Regions from separate parts of the Arthrobacter sp. KKT183 genome, predicted to be linked through region 1. Evidence: riboswitches for the same ligand, from Rfam matches in the RefSeq annotation. Region 1 holds a riboswitch; each other region holds the start of a gene.
The links. A riboswitch is a leader RNA that binds a small molecule or an ion and turns the genes downstream of it on or off. The one in region 1 is predicted to bind S-adenosylmethionine.

Region 1 (3,869 bases):
CATCAGGAAGTGAGTGCCTTGCCCAGATCAGTCTGCAGGTCGCTTACGTCTTCAAGGCCCACCGAGAGCCGGATGACGCCGTCGGTCAAGCCGATTGCGGCACGCCCTCCTGGACCCATGGCGCGGTGTGTGGTGGTAGCAGGGTGGGTGATCAGCGTCTTTGAATCGCCCAGGTTATTGGAGATATCGATGACTTTCAGGGCATCGAGCAGCGCAAAGGCGCGCTCCTTCGCCTTTCCCTCGGGTGCATCCAGTTCAAAGGTCACCACCGTGCCGCCGGCTGTCATCTGGGCGGCAGCGAGATCAAACTGCGGGTGCGATTCGAGCAACGGGTAACGGACCCAGTTCACAGCCGGTTGGGCTTCAAGCCAGCGGGCGAGGGTCAGCGCCGAGGACGAGGAGTGGTTCACCCGCAGGGAAAGGGTTTCCAGTCCCTTGAGGAGGGTCCAGGCATTGAATGACGACAGCGCGGGCCCGGTGTGCCGCATGAGTGTCTTCACCGGACCCTCGATGAACTCCCTGCGGCCGAGGATCGCGCCGCCCAGCACCCGGCCCTGCCCGTCGATGTGTTTGGTGCCGGAATAGACGACGACGTCGGCACCCAGTTCCGTACACCGCTGCAGCAGCGGTGTGGCGAAGACATTGTCGACGACGACCTGCGCTCCGGCCGCATGGCCAAGTTCAACGACCGCCCGGATATCGACGATCTCCTGCATCGGATTGGACGGCGACTCGAAGAAGACCGCTGTGGTGGGAACGCTCAGTGCTTCCTGCCACTGGCCGAGGTCCCAGCCGTCCACGAAGACAGCCTCCACTCCCCAGCGCGGCAGAATCTCGTTGAGGATGACGAAGCACGAGCCGAAGAGGCTGCGTGAGGCAACAACGCGGTCGCCCGAGGCCAGGAGGGCACCGAGCGCGGTGAAGACGGCAGACATGCCGCTGGCTGTGGCGAAGCACGCCTCCGCACCCTCGAGCAGGCGAAGCCGCTCCTGGAACATGGCGACAGTCGGGTTGCCGTACCGGGAGTATACAAAGCGGTCGACGTCCCCGGTGAAGGCTGCCTCCGCCGCCGCAGCAGAGGAATACACAAAGCCCGAGTTCAGGAAGAGCGCCTCGGACGTCTCCTCGAAGTTGGACCGTGCCAGCCCCCCGCGTACCGCGAGGGTATCGGGTGACCAGGCAGCGCCGTCGTCATCCGGGCGTTGGATTCGGGGGTAGCCGCCGTTCCCCGCGATGGGCTCACGGCTGGCCGCCGGAGAGAACGACGACGGCGCGGGCTCACTTACTGGCGTGTGCTCATTCACGGGCGTCGCCACGGTCCGTTGCCGAACGGGCAGCGCCGGTCCGTTCTGTGATCGCGGTCTGTCCTGTGGTCGTTGCGTGATCTGTCGTATCCGTGCTCTCTGGGGCTTCTTCTGCATGAACTGTGGTGGCGAGGCCGCTGGAGCGCCAGCCGCCGTCGGCCTCAAATCCGTGCAGCACGTTGTAGGCAGTGTGACCGGCGGCGGTGGCATTCTGTGCTGCTGCCACAGAACGGACGCCGGAACGGCACAGGAAAAGCAGTTCGCGGCCCTTGAGCCCGTTCAGCTGGTTGAGGAAGGAGACGTTACGGCTGCCGTCGGAGCGCGTCCACTCGAGGAAGAGGGGGACGGTCCCGGCGTCGGTGAGGTCGGGAACGCCGACGCTCCGCCATTCCTCGACAGTGCGGACATCCACCAGCACGGCGCCCTTGCTGACGCGTTCCACCGCATCACGTGCGGTGATGTTGCCGGCATAGCCGTTGCCGGGCCGGGAATTCGCCGGGGGATGGGGGTTGGAATGCAGTGCCATTGTGTCTCCTCACGCTGTGCACGCTGGTGATCATGGGATGTGATCGTTGTGCCGAGTAGTCACCTGAGGCACCCCGCCGTGAAAGAGGGTTGCCGTCCAGCAAGTCAGGGCTTGGCGCTGGCACTCGTTACTCCGGAATGAACGTAGCACCGGCGGCGCCATGCCTGCCATGCCGGGCCGTAACGTGCGGTAACGCCGGCGATACTCGGCCAAAGGCGCCGGGGCGTGGCAGGTCCGAGCCAAAAGCGCCGATGCGTGGCAGGCCTGAGCCAAAAGCGCCGATGCGTGGCAGGTTCGTGGGGATGTCCCCACGATCCTGCGAATTCCCGGCACTTTTGCGGGTGGGCCGAGAGACGGACGGGTGGGCCAGGGAACGTGCGGTCGGGCTGGGGGACGGGCGCTCGGGCTAGGAGACGGACGCTATGAGACCGCTCAACTCCGCCGTCAACTCGGGCGAAAGCGTCACCGGCTTTCCGTCGATGGACTCGACCTCGGCGAGCAGACGGACGCTCGAGATCAGCCAAACGCCGTCAGACGCGAACAGGTCTTCCGGCACGAGCGGTCCGTAACCCAAATCCCAACCTGCCTCACGCGCCGCCGCAAACAGTGCGCCCTGCGAGGTGCCCGGGAGGATCCCGCTCTCAAGCTGGGGCGTGATGAGGTGCTTGACGCCGTCGATGACCCGCGCAATCAGGACTGTCGAGGTCGGGCCTTCGAGGACCTTGCCGTCAGACGAGGTGAAGATGACATCGTCGGCGCCGTGCGAGCGCGCATAGCGGACCGCCGCCATGTTCACCGCGTAGGAAAGGGTCTTCGCGCCCATCAGCAGCCACGGAGCACGCTGGGCAACCGTGCTGTCATAGCCGCGGTCAAGCAGGAGGACCGACAGCCGCTGGCCGCGCAACCCGACCGGTACGGCGGACACCTGGACCCACGCGGTGGCTCCCGCCTCTGGTTCGCCCCGGGTGGCGACGAGTTTGACCACGAGTTCGCCATCGTCGTCGGCTGCCGCCAGCGCGGTGGTGATGGCGCGTTCCCACACGTCCGACGACGGAATCTTCAGTTCCAGCGCATCGGCGGACGTCGCCAGCCGGGCGAGGTGGGCCTGCAGCTTCCGGGGAGCGCCGTTGACCGCGAGCATTGTTTCGAAGATGCCGTCACCCCGCGTGATCCCGGTGTCGGTAACCATCAGCTGCGGCTGTGCTGCGTCAGCTATGCGGCCGTCGGGACGGGCGGGGTCGAGGAACACCAGAACAGTCATGCGATCAGCATAGTGACCGGGCAGGTCAGGAGCTCGTGTCGTTGTCCTCGTTCAGCCCGCGCTGGGCAAAGTCTGCTTCATCGGAAGCTTCCGCAGGGAGGGGATCGGCAGCGTCCGGAACCTGGTCCGGTGCGTAGTCGATGAGACCGGCGTCGACCCGTTCCTGCTCCGTTGCGGACGCCAGGGCATCGTCATCGAGGCGTTCAGGCTGCCCCGCATGGCCCTGATGGATGCGCTTGGGAAGGAACTCGTTATCGGGCTCCGGAACGTCGTTCAGGTTGGGCGTGTTTTCATCGTTGGAGCTAGTCATGACCGTTCTCCTTCGTTGCACTTTCCTCGGGCGTCCCATGCTTCCACAGACGCCAAGTGGACGAAAGGCCCGCTCAGCGAACCGCTCGATCGCAGCGTCAGCTGGGGAAGCTCGAACCAAGCGCAGACAGCACCCCGAACGCCTTCGTCCGGACCTCGTCCCACTCCTCGGCGGGGTCGGAATCCGCAGTGATCGCGCCGCCCACTCCGAGTGTGAGGCGGGTGCCGCCGTCGTCGTCCTCCAGCACGAGAGTGCGGATGACGACGGCGAGATCCGCCGCCCCATCGAGGGAAAAGTAGCCGGCGGCGCCGGCGTAGACGCCGCGGGGTGCTTCCTCGAGTCGGTCCAGGATAGCCATGGTGCTGATCTTCGGCGCACCCGTCATTGAGCCGGCAGGAAATGCGGCCGCAACGGCTTCGGCACGGGAGGAACCGGGCCGGAGCCGGGCGTCGATGGTGCTCACCATCT
Region 2 (3,869 bases), 640 kb from region 1:
CGAGTTTCAAGGTTCAGGCGTTCCGCAAGGCCGCAGCGGCCATTGCCGAGCTGGAGCCCGACGAACTCGCACAACGCGCCCGCGACGGCCGGCTCAAGCGGATGAAGGGCATCGGAGCGCGCTCCCATGAGGTCATCACCCAAGCGCTCAACGGTGAAGTGCCGGCCTATCTCGCCGACCTCCGCGAGCGCTCGAAAGAAGCCCTGGCCAGCGGCGGCTCGGAGCTGAGGGCCCTCCTCCGCGGTGACCTGCACAGTCACAGCAACTGGTCCGACGGCGGGAGTCCCATCCCGCTCATGGTCGACGCCGCGCGTGCGCTCAATCATGAATACCTGGCGCTCACGGACCACTCCCCCACCCTGAAGATCGCGAACGGCCTGAGCGCGGAGCGCCTCACGGAGCAACTCCAGACCGTGGACCAGATCAACAACGACGACGGCGGCAACGGCTTCCGCCTTTTGAAGGGCATCGAGGTGGACATCCTTGAAGACGGAACACTGGATCAGTCGCCGGAGATGCTCGATGAGCTGGACATCGTTGTCGCCAGTGTCCACTCCAAGCTGCGCTCCGACCGCCGCACCATGACCGCACGCATGCTGGGCGGCATTCGCGATCCCCATACCAACGTCCTTGGCCACTGCACGGGCCGTCTTGTCCAGGGTTCCCGCGGCCAGCGTCCACAGTCCGAGTTCGACGCCCGGAAGGTGTTCACCGCCTGTGCCGAGAACAACGTAGCGGTGGAAATCAATTCACGTCCCGAGCGGCAGGATCCGCCGGATGACCTGATCCAGCTGGCACTCGAAGCCGGGTGTCTCTTCAGCATCGACAGCGACGCGCACGCCCCCGGTCAGCTGGATTTCCTCCAGTACGGGGCGGAGCGCGCCGAAACAAACGGCGTGCCGGCGGACCGCATCATTACGACGTGGCCGTTGGACAAGCTGCTCGCCTGGGCGCGCTCCTGAGAGCTTCCCAAGCTCCTTAGGCGTCCAGGAATTCCTTGGCTGCCCTGAAACCGGCTTCAAGGTCCGCCAGAATGTCATCAATGTGTTCAATACCCACTGAGAGCCGCACCAGCCCGGGGTTAACGCCGGCAATGACCTGCTGCTCCGGCGATAGCTGGCTATGGGTGGTCGACGCCGGGTGGATCACCAGCGAGCGCACGTCGCCGAGGTTCGCCACATGCGAGTGCAGGTCAAGGGCATCGACGAAGCGCTTCCCGGCCTCCGCACCGCCGGCCAGGTTGAAGGAAACGATGGCGCCGATTCCCTTCGGACCGTACGTGCGTCCGCGCTCATACCAGGGGCTTGAGGGCAGCCCGGCATAGGCAACCGACTCGACATCCTCACGCGCTTCCAGCCACTGAGCCACTTCGACAGCGTTGGAGACGTGCCGCTCCATCCGCAGGCTCAGGGTTTCCAGGCCCTGGGCGATCAGGAACGCGTTGAACGGGGATACCGCCGAGCCGAGGTCCCGCAGCAACTGGACCCGGGCCTTGAGGATGTAGGACAGGTTGGCCCCGAGGGCACCATCCGCACCCAGATCCCGTGCGTACACCAGACCGTTGTATGTCGGGTCCGGCGTATTGAAGCCCGGGAAACGGTTGGGATCCTTGCCGAAATCAAACTTTCCCGAGTCAACGATCACGCCGGCGATCGCCGTACCGTGGCCGCCCAGGTATTTGGTGGCCGAGTGGACAACGATGTCCGCGCCCCACTCCAGGGGCCGGATGAGGTAAGGGGTGGCAAGGGTGTTGTCCACGATCAGCGGCACACCGGCGTCGTGAGCGGTCCGGGACACGCCCTCAATGTCGAGTACGTCCTGCCGCGGGTTGGAGACGACCTCCGCGAAGAACAGCTTGGTGTTGGGCTGCACAGCGTCCCGCCACTGGTCCAGATTGTCCGGATCCGCCACGAAGGTGACCGAAATGCCGAACTTCTTCAGCGTATGGGCCAGCAGGTTGTAGGTTCCGCCGTACAGGCTCGGACTGGCGACGACGTGATCGCCGGCCTCCGCGACATTCAGGATCGCGAAGGTCTCCGCCGCCTGACCTGAGCTGAGCAGCAGCGCGCCCAGCCCGCCTTCAAGGCTGGCGATCCGCTGCTCAACAGCATCCTGCGTGGGGTTGCCGATCCGCGTGTAGATGGGAGCCAGTTCGGCAAGGGCAAACCGGTTGGCGGCGCTTTCGGCACTGGGAAAGACGAACGACGTGGTCTGGTAGATCGGCAGGGCGCGGGCTCCCGTGGCGCTGTCGGGTTCCTGGCCGGCGTGGATCTGGCGGGTTTCGAAAGACCATTGGTTGGACATTCAAGGCTCCTTTGGCATGGGCCCGGCATGGTGGGAGCACCGCGGGCCGCGCTTGCCGTCCGGCTGGTGCCGGGCGGCCAGGTCTTCACCCGGAGCACCCCACCGCAGCTGGAGGGTTGCTGGCCAGCAAGCCGGGGCTTGGTGCTGGCACTCATGACCACGGCCAGTGTAGGCACAGGAGTATCACGCCGCACGAAGATGACGTTCCATGTAAACCACCCGTTGAGTTGCAGAAGTTTTTGTCGCCTAGTTGCAGGTAAAAGTGTTTCCAGGCCGCAACTAGGCGACAAAAACGTCAGGGGAGGGTGAGGAGTGCGTACTTCTCCATCGCTTGGCGTGGTGCGTCCGCGTCAATTTCTCCCCGCTTCGCGAGGAGCTGAAGAATGCGTACGACGACGGAGGCTGGGTCGATCTTGAAGTACCGCCTGGCTGCGGCGCGTGTGTCGGAAAAGCCGAACCCGTCCGCTCCGAGTGTGGCGAAGTCCTGCGGCAGGAACTGGCGGATTTGATCCGGAACAGCCTTCATGTAGTCGGTGACGGCCACGATCGGTCCGGGTGCGTCCCCAAGCTGCTGGGTGACGAAGGGAACGCGGGCCTCTGCATCGGGGTTGAGGAAGGCCTCCTCCTCGGCGGCGAGTGCGTCACGCCGCAGCTCCGTCCACGAAGTCACCGACCACACATCGGCCGAAACACCCCAGTGATCTGCCAGGAGTTCCTGCGCCTCGAGCGCCCACGGGACGGCCACGCCGGAGGCGAGGATCTGCGCCTTCGGCCGGCCGCCGTCGTCGTTGCCGGGCTTCAGCCTGTACACGCCGCGCACCACGGCGTCGGCATCCAACCCGGCGGGAAGCGGCGGCTGGATGATCGGCTCGTTGTAGACGGTCAGGTAGTACATGACGTTTCGATCGTCGGAATTCGCGCCGTACATGCGCTCCAGTCCTGCACGCATGATGATGCCGATCTCGTATCCGTAGGCCGGGTCGTAGGTGATGACGGCGGGGTTGGTGGAGGCAAGGATGGGTGAGTGTCCGTCGGCGTGTTGGAGGCCTTCGCCGGTGAGGGTGGTGCGGCCTGCGGTGGCGCCGATGATGAACCCGCGGGTCATCTGGTCACCGGCTGCCCAGAAGGAATCTCCCGTGCGCTGGAATCCGAACATCGAGTAGAACACGTAGATCGGAATCAGCGGCTCACCGTGGGTTGCATAGGCGGTACCCGCAGCCGTGAAGGCAGCCACCGCACCGGCCTCATTGATCCCCGGATGCAGGATCTGGCCTTGAATCGATTCCTTGTACGCGAGAACCAACTCCCGGTCAACGGAGAGGTAGTTCTGGCCGTCCGGGTTGTAGATCTTCGCTGTCGGGAAAAAGGCGTCCATGCCGAAGGTTCTGGACTCATCCGGAACAATGGGGACAATCCGGGACCCCAGCCCTTTCTCCCGCATGAGATCTTTCAGGAGGCGGACGAAAGCCATCGTTGTGGCGGCCTGCTGCTTCCCCGAGCCACGGTTCGCAACCTCGTACGCCTTATCCCCCGGCAGCTCCAGTGCCGCCGCCTCGGTACGGCGT
Region 3 (3,869 bases), 620 kb from region 1:
TGCTTCGCCGCAGCGCGGATGACACCGATCCCGTGGAACGCGCTGTGGTTGCCAACGCCGACCAGCTGGTGATCGTGGTTGCGGCCGCGAATCCGGAGCCGCGCACGGGGTTCATCGACCGCGCGCTGGTGGCCGCCTACGACGCCGGTATTCAGCCCCTCCTCTGTGTCACCAAAGCAGACCTGAAGGATCCGTCGGATCTGCTGGCGAATTACGAACATCTTGACCTGCTCATCATCACCAGCCAGACTGCGTCCACACCGGACGCAGTGGAAACCACATCCGCTACCGGCGCCTCAGCGCTCCTCGCGCCCGGCGCCGTCGAGCAGTTGAAGGAGCTTTTGGACGGCAAAGTGAGCGTACTGCTCGGTCACTCCGGCGTGGGCAAGTCGACGCTGGTGAACGCGCTCACCGGAGCCAATCGGGCGACGGGCGGAGTGAACGCGGTCACCGGGCGGGGGCGCCATACCTCCTCATCGGCTTATGCCCTCAAAGCTGCAGACTCAGCACCCGGTACGTGGATTATCGACACTCCGGGCATTCGTTCCTTCGGCCTTGCCCATGTCGAGGCCGACCGCATCCTCGCCGCCTTCCCGGATCTTGCACCCGGCACCGAGGACTGCGAGCGGGGCTGCCGCCACGATGCCGCCGCCGTCAACTGCGGACTGGACGGCTGGGTCGCGTCGGGCGCTGCCGGCGAATCCGGTCCGGTGCGCCTGTCTTCGCTGCGCCGGCTTCTCGGGGCGGGCATCGAACCTTCCCAGGGTGCCAAGGAGCTGGGGATGCAGTGAGTGATGTGACTACGGCGCCGATTGCCTGCTAGACTGAACGGAGTTGTTGTGTTGCGCACGAATGTTAAGCCTTGATTTCTCTCCGGAGTTCGAAAGCTTTTTTTGCAGGCGAAATGAACACCGCGACAGGAACCCCGAAGTACGGGGGGATCCTCACACTCAAGGAATAAAAAAATGGCAACAGGTACAGTCAAGTGGTTCAACGCTGAAAAGGGCTTTGGATTCATCGCTCCTGACGACGGCGGCGCTGACGTTTTCGCTCACTTCTCCGCAATCAACTCCGGCGGCTTCCGCTCGCTTGAGGAGAACCAGAAGGTCAGCTTCGAGACCACCCAGGGCCCCAAGGGCCCCCAGGCTGAGAACATCTCCGTTCTCTAAGTCTCCGTTCTCTAAGTTTCAGCGCTTCAAGATCTAGCGCTTCAAGAAAGGGGACATCGGCTTCGGCCGGTGTCCCCTTTCTTGCGTTTAACAGCACACCGTTCAATGACACCCGTTCCTGTGCGTGCGTGAACCGATCGTAGCCCAGCGCTGAGCGCGTCCGCATCGGGACCTCCCGCATCTGTGCACCCTGACCATATAGGTTGAAAGTATGAACCTCCAGAGCTACAACGATGACCTCCGCCTTGCCCATGTAATGGCCGACTCCGTAGACGACCAGACCATGTCCCGGTTCAAGGCGCTGGATCTGGCGGTCGAAACCAAGCCGGACTTCACCCCGGTCACGGATGCGGACAAATCGGCGGAAGAGGCTATCCGCGGGCAACTCTCGCGTGCGCGTCCGCGCGATGCCGTACTCGGTGAGGAGTACGGCAGCAGCGGCGCCGGCTCGCGGCGCTGGATCATCGATCCTATTGACGGAACCAAGAACTTCGTCCGGGGCGTACCGGTATGGGCTACCCTCATTGCATTGGTGGACGAGGGCCGGCCTGTCGTCGGTGTTGTGAGCGCCCCCGCGCTCGGAAAGCGTTGGTGGGCTGCAACGGGCACCGGTGCGTTCATGGGTAAGTCTCTCGCGGCAGCCAGCCGGCTCCGGGTTTCGAGCGTATCCCGGCTGGAAGACGCCTCGCTCTCCTACTCGAACCTGTCCGGCTGGAAAGAGCGCGGCAACTTTGACGAATTCGTGTCGCTCACCGAATCCGTGTGGCGTACACGCGCCTACGGTGACTTCTGGTCCTACTGCCTTGTCGCCGAAGGCGCTGTGGACATCGCCTGCGAACCTGAGCTGAACCTGTATGACATGGCCGCGCTGGTACCCATCGTCACGGAAGCCGGCGGTCGCTTCACGTCACTCGAAGGCTCCGACGGACCCTTCGGAGGCAACGCGCTGGCAACCAACAGCACACTTCACAATGATGTCCTGAAGCGACTGAACCCCTCGCTGGACGATCTGCTTCAGGAAGGTACCGGCGTCTGACGTGGTCGCTTAACACCAACACGTAACACAAGGACCGGATATTCCCGGCCTGCTTTAGTCTGGATTCCTAGGTCACGAGTGCCAGCGTTAAACCCCGGTTTGCTGGCCGGCAACCCTCCTTCCGCGGCGGGGTGCCCCGGGTGACGACCTGGCCGGGCCAGAACGTGGTTCGGCAAGCGCGGGGCCTGGTGAAGCAGGTCCCCTGAACCTACGTGGGGTACCTCCTGTGAGCAACGCACTTCTTGAGAACGAACTCTCCGCTGCACCGCTGGCGTCCGTGATGGGCGCTGAGCTGCAGGCGCCGCTGGTGGACGGCACTGCCGTCCGTTACGTCAACCTGGACTATGCCGCTTCAACGCCGGCGCTGCAGCAGGTCAATGACTATGTGCAGAGCGTGCTTCCCTACTATGCGAGTGTGCACCGGGGCGCCGGGTACGCATCGCAAATCTCCACCTCGCTCTACGAGAATGCACGAAGGACTGTGCGGAACTTCGTCGGCGGCCGGGAAGATGATGCGGTCATCTTCACCCGCAACACCACCGATTCGCTGAACCTCCTGGCTGGATGCCTGCCGGAGGACGGTGAGGTCCTCTACCTCGACGTGGAACACCATGCCAATCTGCTGCCCTGGCTGCAGCTTCCCCATCGCGGGCTGGTCGCCGCGGGAACCATCGAGGAAACGCTCGCCGCTGTGGAAGAGGAATTGGCATCCGGAGGAATCAGCCTGCTTGCTGTAACCGGTGCGTCGAATGTCACCGGAGAAGTTCTGCCCATCGGCCGGTTCGCAGCGGCGGCTCATGCGCACGGCGCGCGGATCGTCGTCGACGCGGCTCAGCTCGCTCCCCACCGGCGGCTGGATCTGCTCCGCGACGGTATCGACTACGCGGCCTTCTCGGGCCACAAACTGTATGCGCCTTTCGGCGCGGGCGTCCTGGTCGGTAGAGGCGACTGGCTCGATTCCGGAAGGCCCCACCTCGCCGGAGGCGGCGCAGTGAAGACTGTGAAAGTGGACTCGGTGTCCTGGGCAACCGGTTCCGCGCGCCATGAGGGCGGGTCACCGAATGTGCTCGGTGCAGCCGCGCTGGCGAAGGCAACAGAGGCCATCGCTGGGTTGGATGAACCGGCCTGGCTTGCGCATGAATCAGAGCTGCGGGATGCCCTCGTGGAAGGGCTCTCCAACCTTCCCGGCATAGCAGTTCACCGCATCTTCGCTGACAGCACCGATGCGATCGGCGTAGTGAACTTCTCTGTCCACGGTTACGACGCCGGGCTGGTCGCCGCATATCTGTCTGCAGAACACGGGGTTGGACTGCGGGACGGGAAGTTTTGCGCTCATCCGCTGCTGAAGCGGCTGGGCCTGCCGTCAGGTTCGCTACGGGCGAGTTTCGGGCTCGGATCACGGCAGGACGACGTCGACAGGCTGTTGACCGGTTTGCGCTCGCTTCTTCGGGATGGACTGGGGACTGACTATGCGGTCGACGCCGGGCGCTGGGTGCCCGCGGTCGAGACCCGCCCTTTCCCTGACTGGGCTCCGCCCACGCCGGGAACTGCCGGCGCCGCGCCCTGCACAACCGACTGAGCGCTGCGACCGCACTTCCTCGGCACGACGCCGCCTTCAACCGGGTGCTTTAATTGACGGGTTCCGTACCCGTCATGCGAGGAGT
Region 4 (3,869 bases), 1.1 Mb from region 1:
CGGATCGGCGTTGGTTGCGTAGGTGTCATCAAGAAGGGTGGAGAGGGCTTCGTCAATGTTTTCCTGGCTTGCGACGTCACCGGATTCGACGAACATCGGGCCGACTACCTCGAGCACGTCCAGCTGGGCCTGACCGGGGGTGCCGTTGACGTCGAGGTTGGACCGTTCGGAGATGACCTTGGTGGCCACGGATTCTTCGATGCCCGCAACTTCGGCGAGGATGGCTGCGGTTTCCTCCGGGTTTTCCTGAGCCCACTGGCGTGCTTTCTCGTAGGCGTTGACCACTGCTTGTGCGAGTTCCGGGCTTTCCTCCAGGAAGGACTCGGTGGCATTGAGGAAGCCGTAGGTATTGAAGTCCACGTTGCGGTAGAACAGCTCGGCGCCGTCTTCTTCGGCTGCGGCCATGATCGGGTCGAGGCCGGACCAGGCGTCCACCGAGCCGGTGTTGAGGGCGGCCCAGCCATCGGCGTGCTGGATGTTCTGGATTGTCACTTCGCTCGGATCAACGTTGTGCTCGGCCAGTGACTGGAGCAGGAAGAAGTAAGGGTCGGTGCCCTTGGTGGCGGCGATGGACTTGCCGCGGAGATCCTCCGCGGATTCGATACCGGTTTCCGCCGTTGTGACCAGTGCGGACCATTCGGGCTGTGAGTAGATGTCGATGGTCTTGATGGGGGAGCCGTTGGCGCGGGCCATCAGCGCTGCCGAACCGGCCGTTGAGGCGACGTCAGCTTCGCCGGAGCGGAGCAGTTCGTTGGCCTTGTTCGATCCGGCGGACTGGACCCATTTGACCGTTACGCCCTCATCTTCCAACTCGGCCTCGAGCCAGCCCTGGTCCTTGATGATGAGGCTCAGCGGGTTGTAGGTGGCGAAGTCCACCGTGAGTTCTCCGCCGGTCGCGGCTGCGGCTTCGCCGACTGAGCCGTCGGCGTTTTCCCCGGCAACGCAGCCGCTAAGGGCGAGGGCGGCGATTGCGGCGGTGGCGGCGAACTGAAAACGTGCGGTGCTCTTCATGGTGATCCTTTTCGGAGAGTGCGTGGGACGGGTGTAGGGGGCTTGTTCTTGGGGGTGTCGGCGCAACATGGCGGCACGGTGGGCGCCGCACGCGCTGGGATACGGCGCTGCGAACTGGCCGCAGGCGCGCGGTTAGTGCTGGTGGCTGTCGACGCCGAGGCTGCTCAGCAGCGAACTGCGTAGCGCGGCAAGTTCGGCTGAGCCGCGGTCGCGCGGACGGTCGCCCGGAACCTCCAGCACGCGGCTGATGGTTGCACCCTGGACGTCAGGCTCCTTCGCGAGAACGATCACCCGGTCGGCGAGCTGCAGCGCTTCGTCAACATCATGGGTGACCAGCAGGACCGTGGTCGGGGTGGTTTGGTGGATACGCAGCAGGAGGTCCTGCATCTTCAGCCGCGTCAGGGCATCGAGTGCGCCGAAGGGTTCGTCGAGGAGCAGGACGCCCGGGTTGCGTGCCAGTGCACGTGCCAGCGATGCCCGCTGTGCCATGCCTCCGGACACTTCGCGGGGCCGGTGGCCGGCGAACCCGTCGAGTTCCACGAGGCCCAAAAGCTCCTCCACCTTCGCCTTGCCCGCGGCGGAACTGGTTTCCCTGGGCAGGCCGATAGCAATGTTCTCGCGCAGCGAGAGCCAGGGGAGGAGTCGGGGTTCCTGGAACGCGACGGCGCAGCGGGGATCGATCCCGTCCACTGCTGTGCTGTCGATGAGTACCGCACCGCTGGTGGGAGCGTCCAGTCCTGCCGCGGCTCGCAGGAGGGTTGATTTCCCGCAACCGCTGGCGCCCACAATGGCGAGAACCTCGCCTGCTTCAACGTCCAGGGTCACGTCGCGAAGCACCACGTGCTGCTCGCTTCCGCTCCCGAAACTTCGGGTCAACGAAGAGAAAGTCAGCGGCAGTGTCTGGTTGCCATCAGTGGAAATGGCCTGGGTACGGTGCGCTCGAAGAACGGTGCTCATGTATAACTCCATCGCTCCTGGCAGTAGCACCCGTTCTCCTGCAAGCAGGTAAGGGTTGCTGCGGCGTCAACGATCCAGGTCTCTCGGCCGCTCGGGATGGTGGAATTCCACTAAACGCTTTTGCAAGGGTCCGGCGCAATATGTGTCGTAACAAAGGAACGCTTCAGCCGGACATCGGCAGCGTGAGAGGGTCATCTACATGATTGAAATTCTGAACGCGAGCGAGTTGGCCAGGGCAAAGGAAGCGGGTGCGCTGGTCGCCAGCATTCTGCAGACGGTGAAGAGCCGCAGCACGGTCGGGACAAACCTGCTGGAGATCAACCAGTGGACCAAAGAGATGATCGCTGAGGCAGGCGGGGTGTCCTGCTACGTCGACTACGAGCCGCCGTTTGGGCGCGGCCCGTTCGGCGCCTATATCTGCACGTCCGTCAACGATGCTGTGCTCCACGGTCTGCCGCATGACTACTCGCTTGCCGACGGCGACCTGCTCTCCCTGGACCTCGCCGTCTCCCAGCGCGGAATCGTCGCAGACTCCGCCATCAGCTTCATCGTTGGCGAGTCAAAGCCGGCGGAGAGCGTCGCGATGATTGATGCCACCGAACGTGCATTGACTGCCGGGATTGCCGCCGCCAGACCAGGCGCGCGCATCGGCGACATCTCCGCTGCCATTGGTTCAGTCCTCAGCGCCGCGGGCTATCCGATCAATACGGAATTCGGCGGTCATGGTGTCGGGTCGACAATGCACCAGGATCCCCACGTGGCAAACACCGGACGGCCCGGCAGGGGATACGTGCTGCGCCCGGGGCTTTTGCTGGCGCTGGAGCCATGGGTCATGGCGGATACCGCTGAACTGGCAGTCGACGCCGACGGGTGGACACTCCGCAGCGCTACGGGCTGCCGGACCGCGCACAGTGAGCACACCATCGCGATCACCGACGATGGCGCGGAGATCCTGACCCTGCGACAAGAGACCTAGCCAAGCAGCCAGTCCACCGCGCGCTTCATCAGTTCGCGGTGTTCCGGTGAGGAGTACGACGCCGCGTCGTGGCCGAGTGCGTCATAGAAGCTTCGTGCGGATCCAGTCCCGACAGGTCGCTCCAGGGACCACATCAAAGGGTGCAAGTGCCCCTCGTGTTCGTGGCGGGCGTGAACGACGACGTCCGGTGAGGTGCGCAGCCAGCTGTAGCGTTCGTCGGCGAGAGTGAAGTCGGGAATACCGACGGGGAAGGAGCCCTCGAGCAGGATGGTTGCCGCGCCGTACTCCGGGTGCATGGACACGTCGCGTACCCAGCGTCCGCCGAGCGCCGCTTCCCAGGACTCGGAATCGACAAAACTCGTGGCGCTCGAGTGCAGGGCGAGCAGCGGACGGCCGCCGGCTTCCCAGGCGTCCAGGCCATCACGGGCGGCATCTGTACCGGGGGAAGTGCCGCCGTCCCGCGGGAGGCCGACATTCACCACCAGCAGATCCGGCCAGGCAGCAGAGTCACGGAAGCTACCGAGGGTGGTGTCGACGTCGTCGGCTGTTTCTACGGTGAGTCCGTGACCGCGGAGCAGGTCCGCGATGGCCGCGGAAGTTTCCGCGAACGGGTGCCAGGGGTCCGCGTACCGGCCGGTGCCGCTGAGGATGAGTGCCGTTGTCATGGGACCCATTCTGCCCATAAACGGCGTTCTCGACCCGGGTCACATGTCAGGATGGCACGGTGACGCTGTCGGAACTTGTTGATCGAATAGAGCGCATATCGGCGCGCGAGGCCGGCGTCGTGGTTGTTGGGATTGTCGGCGCGCCGGGAGTCGGCAAGACAACCTTGGCGGAGCAGTTGATGGCTTCACTGAACCAGAACAAACCCGACCCGGATCAGCAGCGCTTCGCCCATGTTCCTTTGGACGGGTTCCATCTGTCC

Region 2: another riboswitch for S-adenosylmethionine. It lies ahead of ACZ2GY_RS16755 (bifunctional o-acetylhomoserine/o-acetylserine sulfhydrylase); the one in region 1 lies ahead of ACZ2GY_RS13790 (rhodanese-like domain-containing protein).
Region 3: another riboswitch for S-adenosylmethionine. It lies ahead of ACZ2GY_RS10890 (aminotransferase class V-fold PLP-dependent enzyme); the one in region 1 lies ahead of ACZ2GY_RS13790 (rhodanese-like domain-containing protein).
Region 4: another riboswitch for S-adenosylmethionine. It lies ahead of ACZ2GY_RS01520 (ABC transporter ATP-binding protein); the one in region 1 lies ahead of ACZ2GY_RS13790 (rhodanese-like domain-containing protein).

The regions. Positions count from the first base shown of each region.
Region 1 covers NZ_CM145770.1:2,902,357-2,906,225, reverse strand. The annotation lists gene ACZ2GY_RS13795 (O-succinylhomoserine sulfhydrylase) at 3-1,208, opposite strand; gene ACZ2GY_RS13790 (rhodanese-like domain-containing protein) at 1,297-1,830, opposite strand; SAM riboswitch class IV at 1,837-1,962, opposite strand; gene ACZ2GY_RS13785 (aminodeoxychorismate lyase) at 2,237-3,091, opposite strand; gene ACZ2GY_RS13780 (hypothetical protein) at 3,117-3,401, opposite strand; gene pabB (aminodeoxychorismate synthase component I) at 3,499-3,869, opposite strand, start outside.
Region 2 covers NZ_CM145770.1:3,545,888-3,549,756, forward strand. The annotation lists gene ACZ2GY_RS16750 (PHP domain-containing protein) at 1-962, shown strand, start outside; gene ACZ2GY_RS16755 (bifunctional o-acetylhomoserine/o-acetylserine sulfhydrylase) at 979-2,304, opposite strand; SAM riboswitch class IV at 2,348-2,463, opposite strand; gene aceE (pyruvate dehydrogenase (acetyl-transferring), homodimeric type) at 2,600-3,869, opposite strand, start outside.
Region 3 covers NZ_CM145770.1:2,284,505-2,288,373, forward strand. The annotation lists gene rsgA (ribosome small subunit-dependent GTPase A) at 1-791, shown strand, start outside; gene ACZ2GY_RS10880 (cold-shock protein) at 966-1,169, shown strand; gene hisN (histidinol-phosphatase) at 1,381-2,205, shown strand; SAM riboswitch class IV at 2,276-2,390, shown strand; gene ACZ2GY_RS10890 (aminotransferase class V-fold PLP-dependent enzyme) at 2,486-3,784, shown strand.
Region 4 covers NZ_CM145770.1:299,004-302,872, forward strand. The annotation lists gene ACZ2GY_RS01515 (aliphatic sulfonate ABC transporter substrate-binding protein) at 1-1,011, opposite strand, end outside; gene ACZ2GY_RS01520 (ABC transporter ATP-binding protein) at 1,144-1,968, opposite strand; SAM riboswitch class I at 1,974-2,071, opposite strand; gene map (type I methionyl aminopeptidase) at 2,168-2,944, shown strand; gene ACZ2GY_RS01530 (ThuA domain-containing protein) at 2,941-3,609, opposite strand; gene ACZ2GY_RS01535 (nucleoside/nucleotide kinase family protein) at 3,669-3,869, shown strand, end outside.